Linked DNA regions of Rhizobium sp. SSA_523. The protein of the gene in region 1 interacts with the protein of each later gene in a pairwise test. Links are inferred from orthologs where the notes say so. Each region holds a gene or a part of one and is shown on either strand. Other genes may lie near its edges. The genes, in order: ung and ndk.

The links.
Region 2: the proteins of ung (region 1) and ndk interact in binary tests that used the Escherichia coli proteins (3 or more experiments, as listed by UniProt). The link is inferred for Rhizobium sp. SSA_523 from one-to-one orthologs.

What each region holds. Positions count from the first base shown.
Region 1 is NZ_CP129382.1:1,869,571-1,872,702, reverse strand. What follows is about bases 78-2,893. They hold ung (uracil-DNA glycosylase), read left to right. Parts: upstream 78-1,032; coding sequence 1,033-1,755; downstream 1,756-2,893. Other genes in these bases: QTJ18_RS17315 (alpha/beta hydrolase), read left to right, coding at 2,832-2,893; QTJ18_RS17320 (VOC family protein), read left to right, coding at 1,889-2,821; galE (UDP-glucose 4-epimerase GalE), read left to right, coding at 78-1,006. Also shown: more of galE, read left to right, coding at 17-77; more of QTJ18_RS17315, read left to right, coding at 2,894-3,132. UniProt on the Escherichia coli protein: Excises uracil residues from the DNA which can arise as a result of misincorporation of dUMP residues by DNA polymerase or due to deamination of cytosine.
Region 2 is NZ_CP129382.1:406,005-409,250, forward strand. Bases 314-3,243 are described here. They hold ndk (nucleoside-diphosphate kinase), read left to right. Parts: upstream 314-1,532; coding sequence 1,533-1,955; downstream 1,956-3,243. Other genes in these bases: abc-f (ribosomal protection-like ABC-F family protein), read right to left, coding at 314-500; QTJ18_RS10205 (glutathione S-transferase family protein), read left to right, coding at 732-1,415; QTJ18_RS10215 (dihydrodipicolinate synthase family protein), read right to left, coding at 2,091-2,999; QTJ18_RS10220 (hypothetical protein), read right to left, coding at 3,062-3,243. Also shown: more of abc-f, read right to left, coding at 1-313; more of QTJ18_RS10220, read right to left, coding at 3,244-3,246. UniProt on the Escherichia coli protein: Major role in the synthesis of nucleoside triphosphates other than ATP. The ATP gamma phosphate is transferred to the NDP beta phosphate via a ping-pong mechanism, using a phosphorylated active-site intermediate.

The DNA.
Region 1 (3,132 bases):
GAGTCGCAGCCCACTCATGTCTCAGAAAAAGGTCCTCGTGGTCGGCGGTGCCGGCTATATCGGCTCGCATAATTGCCTTCTGCTTGCCGAACGCGGCTATCAGCCCATCGTCTTCGACAACCTCACCAATGGCCATGCGGAATTCGTCAAATGGGGGCCGCTGGAAGAAGGCGATATCCGCGACAGGGCGCGACTGGACGAGGTCTTTGCCAAATATCAGCCGGATGCGGTTCTGCATTTCGCCGCTTTGATCGAAGTGGGTGAGTCGGTGAAAAATCCGGTCGCCTTCTACGACAACAATGTCATCGGCGCGCTGACACTTCTGTCGGCGGCGATGGATGCAGGCGTCAAGGCCTTCGTTTTCTCCTCCACCTGCGCCACCTATGGCCTGCCGGACCAGGTGCCGATGGACGAGACGCATCGCCAGGCGCCGATCAACCCTTATGGCCGCACCAAGTTCATCATCGAGCAGGCGCTGAAGGATTACGGTACCTATAAGGGCCTGCGGTCGGTGATGCTGCGCTATTTCAACGCCGCCGGCGCGGATTTCGCCGGCCGCATTGGTGAATGGCATACGCCGGAAACCCATGCGATCCCGCTGGCCATCGAGGCGGCGCTTGGCCGCCGCCAGGGCTTCAAGGTGTTTGGCGATGATTACGACACGCGCGACGGCACCTGTGTTCGCGACTATATTCATGTGCTCGATCTTGCCGATGCGCATGTGCGCGCCGTCGATTACCTGCTCGCCGGCGGCGAGACGGTGGAGCTCAATCTCGGCACCGGCACGGGCACCACGGTGAAGGAACTGCTGGCGGCGATTTCCGACGTGTCCGGCAAGCCCTTTCCGGTCGAATATGTCGGCCGCCGCGACGGCGATTCCACCACGCTCGTTGCCAATAACGACAGAGCCAGAGCGGTGCTGGGCTGGGAGCCGCGCTATACGCTGCACGACATCATCCGCTCCGCCTGGGATTGGCATTCGAAGGCCAATTTCCACCTGCAGTAACGGTTGCGACAAAAGGACAGATCGGCATGGCAGAGAGCGGCGTGAAGCTGGAAGAGAGCTGGAAACGGGCGCTGGCGCCGCAATTTTCCGATCCCTATATGGCAGCCCTCCGGCAGTTCCTGAGTGCCGAGAAGGAGGCGGGAAAGCACATCTTCCCGCGGGGCAGCGAATATTTCCGCGCGCTGGACCTGACGCCGCTCTCCGAGGTGAAGGTGGTGATCCTGGGGCAGGATCCCTATCATGGTCTCGGCCAGGCGCATGGGCTCTGCTTCAGCGTGAGGCCGGGGGTCCGAATTCCGCCCTCGCTTGTCAATATCTACAAGGAGATGCAGTCGGATCTTGGCATTGCGCCTGCCGCCCACGGCTTTCTGGAGCATTGGGCGCGCCAGGGCGTGCTCCTGTTGAACAGCGTTTTGACGGTGGAGGAGGCAAAGGCCGCCTCGCACCAGGGCAAAGGCTGGGAGCGCTTCACCGACGCCGTCATCCGCGCTGTCAACGAGGAATGCAGCCATGTGGTCTTCCTGCTATGGGGCGCCTATGCGCAGAAGAAGGCGGGCTTTGTCGATCAGCGCCGGCATCTCGTGCTGAAATCGCCGCATCCGTCCCCGCTCTCCGCCCATAACGGCTTCTTCGGCTCGCGCCCCTTCTCCAAAGCCAATGCCTATCTCATCTCCAATGGCCGGGACCCGGTCGACTGGCAGCTTCCACCCGTGCCGGCCATGCCAGCCGTGCCCGCTAACGCCGAGTGACTGCAAGATTCGTTTTGTGAACAATCCGTTCTGATTGTTCAATCTATGCATCGGGGCCAAAAGTGACCATCTTCACCCCAGACAAGCGAGCCGATTACCGGCGCCGCACGAGGTTTGAGGAAAGAAGATCGTCATGTTGACAGAAATCAAAGGCCTGCATCACGTCACGTCGATGGCCGCCAGTGCCCGCACGAACAATCAGTTCTTCACCGATACGCTCGGCCTTCGCCGGGTGAAGAAGACGGTGAATTTCGACGCGCCGGATGTTTACCACCTGTATTACGGCGATGAAGTGGGAACGCCCGGCTCGGTCATGACCTATTTCCCCTTCCCGCATATGTCGCAGGGCCGGCCCGGCACCGGCGAAGTGGGAACGACCGTGTTTGCCGTGCCGCAGGGCGCCATCCCCTATTGGGGCGAACGTCTGGCCGGCAAGGGCATTCTGGAGCTGAAGACCGATGAGACCTTCGGCGAAAAGCGGCTCAATTTCTTCGGTCCCGATGGCGACGGTCTGGCGCTTGTCGAGGTGAAGGATGATCCGCGCCAGGCCTGGACGGGCAATGGTGTCGATGCCGATCATGCCATTCGCGGCTTCCACTCCGCCTCTCTGCGGCTGCGCGATGACGGCGCGACGCTCGAGCTCTTGAAGTTCATGGGCTATCAGCCGGTGGACCAGAAGGATGGCGTGACCCGGCTGGCCATTCCCGGCGGAAACGGTGCCGATACGATCGATATCGAAACCCTGCCGAACATTGCCAGAGCCAATCTCGGTGCCGGCTCCGTTCACCACATCGCCTTTGCGGTCGAAAACCGCGAAAAGCAGCTGGCGGTGCGCAAGGCGCTGATGGATACCGGCTATCAGGTCACACCGGTCATCGACCGCGATTATTTCTGGGCGATCTATTTCCGTACGCCGGGCGGCGTGCTGTTCGAAATCGCCACCAATGAACCGGGCTTCGACCGCGACGAGGATACCGCCCATCTCGGCGAAGCCCTGAAGCTGCCGACCCAGCACGCCCATCTGCGCTCCTATCTCGAAGAGCATCTGGAAAAGCTGGAAGGGTAAGGTGAACGCCATGACCACAGATGCCTACATCCACCTCAAGCGCCCGGGCAGACCGGGCGCCCCCATCCTGTTTGCCTTGCACGGCACCGGCGGCGACGAACACCAGTTCTTCGATTTCGCCAGCCGGCTTCTGCCGGAGGCGACGGTGATTTCGCCGCGCGGCGATGTCTCCGAGCACGGGGCTGCGCGCTTCTTCCGGCGTCGCGCCGAGGGCCTCTACGACATGGAGGATCTTGCCCGCGCCACCGCCAAGATGGCCGCATTCATCGCCGCCAGCCGCGAACAGTATCAGGCGGGTCCGGTCATCGGCC
Region 2 (3,246 bases), 1.5 Mb from region 1 along the record:
AGGTCGGGCTCGGCAAACAGCACGGCCGCAAGCGCCACGCGCATGCGCCAGCCGCCGGAAAAGGAGGAGGCGGGGCGCGCCTGCGCCTCGGCATCGAAACCGAGGCCCGCGAGAATGCTGGCAGCGCGTGCCTCCGCCGAATGCGCGTCGATATCGACGAGCCGCATCTGGATCTCGGCAATGCGGTTGGGATCGCTTGCCGTCTCGGCCTCTTTCAGGAGCGCGCTGCGTTCCTTGTCGGCGGCCAGGACGATCTCGATCAGTGGATCTTCCGTGCCCGGGGCTTCCTGCGCCACCTGTCCGATCCGCGCATTCTTCGGCAGCGAGACCGATCCGCTCTCGGCGGCGAGATCGCCGGTAATGATGCGAAACAACGTGGATTTGCCCGCGCCGTTGCGCCCCACGAGGCCAGCCTTGGTGCCGCCAGGCAGGCTGACGCTGGCATGGTCGAGAAGAAGGCGGCCCGCGATGCGCGCGGAAAGGTCGGTAATGGTGATCATGCGCCGGGTTTTGGCTGAAGTTTCTCAGCGATGCAAGAGAGTGGACCGCTGCCAATGGCCGCTATTGCCAGCGCCTGCGACCCCTTGGCAGGAAATAGCCCTGCGGTCATCGCCGACTATAGCCGAAGGCTGCAGCAGAGAGTGTGATGCAACCGATGAAATTTCCTGATTTGATTGCCGGCGCACAAAGCCGTTGTATGGATAAGAAAACCGAATTCGTGAGGAGAGCCGATGACCCGCATTCTGTATTCCCTTTGCGGCCGCGATGCGAATCGCCCCTTTTCCCCGCATTGCTGGAAGGTCTCCATGGCCCTGGCCCATAAGGGGCTGGACTTTTCGGAAAAGCCGGTGGCCTTCACCGAAATTCCCAAGCTGGAAAACGGCTTTTCCAAAACGGTGCCGATCCTGAGGGATGGCGAGCATCTCGTGCGCGACAGCTTCGATATCGCTGTTTATCTGGAAGAGGCCTATCCGGATCGCCCGACGCTGTTTGGCGGGGAGGGCGGCAAGGCGCTGGCGCGTTTCGTCGAAGGGTTTTCGCAGATGGTGGTCCATCCGCTGCTGACCCGGCTTGCGGTCAAGGACATCCACGACATGCTGGCCAAGCCCGATCAGGACTATTTTCGCGAGAGCCGCGAGGCGCGTCTCGGCCGCCGGCTTGAAGATGTCGCCGGCGAACGCAGCGAGGCGCTGGCAATGCTCTCGACACAGCTGGAGCCGATGCGGTTCGCCTTGAAGTTCAATCCCTTCCTGGGTGGCGAAACGCCGCTCTTTGCCGATTACATTTTGTTCGGCGCGCTGCAATGGGCAAGGGTGACGACGGGTCAGGCGCTTCTGCCGGCCGATCATCCGGTCTCGCTCTGGTTCGACCGCTGCCTGGACCTGTATGACGGGTTTGGCCGCAAGGTCGCCTGAGGCGGATCGACCGGTCTCTGTGACGGGTGCGTGAAATTCCCGTCACCCTCTTGTCTTCGTGATTCGGTGCGGCTAAACACCGCCCACTTATCCCTGAAGAACAAGGACTTTCTCACAATGGCGATCGAACGCACTTTCTCCATGATCAAGCCCGATGCAACGAAGCGCAACCTGACCGGCGCCATCACCAAGGTGTTCGAAGACAATGGCCTGCGCGTCATTGCCTCCAAGCGCGTCTGGATGAGCAAGCGCGAAGCCGAGGGCTTCTACGCCGTTCACAAGGAACGTCCCTTCTTCGGCGAGCTCGTGGAAGGCATGACCTCCGGCCCGACGGTCGTGCAGGTTCTGGAAGGCGAGAACGCCATCCTGAAGAACCGCGAAATCATGGGCGCCACCAATCCGGCCAATGCCGATGAAGGCACCATCCGCAAGACCTTCGCGCTGTCCATCGGCGAAAACTCGGTTCATGGTTCGGATGCCCCGGAAACCGCTGCTCAGGAAATCGCCTATTGGTTCTCCGAAACCGAAATTGTCGGCTGATGACTATGCCTGATACCGACGGACGCCCGTTCGCCTGGTAAGGGTGACCGGACCCGTCGATCAGGGTCGAACGAGATCCGGAACCGCCCGCAAGCCCTGTGCTTCGGGCGGTTTTTCGTTCGAGCCGACCAAGAACTAAAGCCCTGTCTCCGCAAGGCCCTGCAAAGCCCTGGCCAATTCGTCCCTGGCCTGCGCGGCAATCGGCAGGACCGGACGCGGCGGCTCGGCGTGAAAGAGGTCCAGCTCCGCGGCAATGGCATACATGACCCGGAAACTGCCATGGGCCTTGAACAGTGCCCAGAGCGGCGCAAACATGGCATCGAGCCGCTGTGCCCGCTCCGCATCGCCGGCCTGCGCTGCGCGCGTCAGGGCCAATGCCGGGCCAGGCAAAAGGCCCGCCACGACGCTGTACCAGGCGCTGGCGCCACACAGCAGCGCCTCGGCTGCCATCCAGTCCCCGCTATAGCCTATGGGAAAGCCGGGCGGCGTCGCTGCCCGCAGCCGCGCCAGTTCGTCGGACAGCCCGTCCTGTGCCGGCGGCGGCATCTTGACGGCGGCGATCCCTTGCAGGTGCGAGAGCCTGCCGATCAGCGCCGGACTGAAGGAGAATTTGGTCGTGGCCGGATTGTTGTAGATCACCAGGGGCAGGTCGGTGACCTCGGCCACGGCGACGAAATGCTGGAAGACCTCCTCCTCGGTCAGCGGCGTATAGGAAACCGGTGCCAGCAGCAGGCCGTCGGCGCCGGCCTCTGCGGCATCGCGGGCCAGAGCCGTGGCCGCATCGGTGCGCAGCGCCCCGATGCCGACGATGAGGGATTGGTCCTGTCCGGCCGCCTCCCGCGCAATCTCGATGGCCCTTCGCCTTTCCTCCCGCGTCAGGAAAGCATAGGCCCCCGTGCTGCCCAGAAGGCCGATGGAATCCACCTTCGCCTGCGCCAGCCGTTCGACAAGCAGACCAAGGGCCTCCGGCTGCACGATGCCATGCTCGTCTGTCGGCGTGGGCGGGAAGGCGGAGAGACCCTGAAACATGGCAATGGCTTTCAAGCAGGAGGCGCGGCGAGGCGAGGCTTGTGAGATCTATCAGGACTAGCGCCTGCGGGAAAGCATCAGGGCGGGCAATCCCGATCTGGCGAAAGATCGAGCCGGCCGGCCGGTTGGAAGACCTTCGGGTTTCGGTCATAGGCAGGCCCGACGACCAGGGCGTTTTTCGGCAGGATGCTCTGGTCGAGCGTGGCAAGAACCTCGGTGCTGAGGCTTTGCAGGACCTTGCCCGACGCGTCGGCGAGATCGA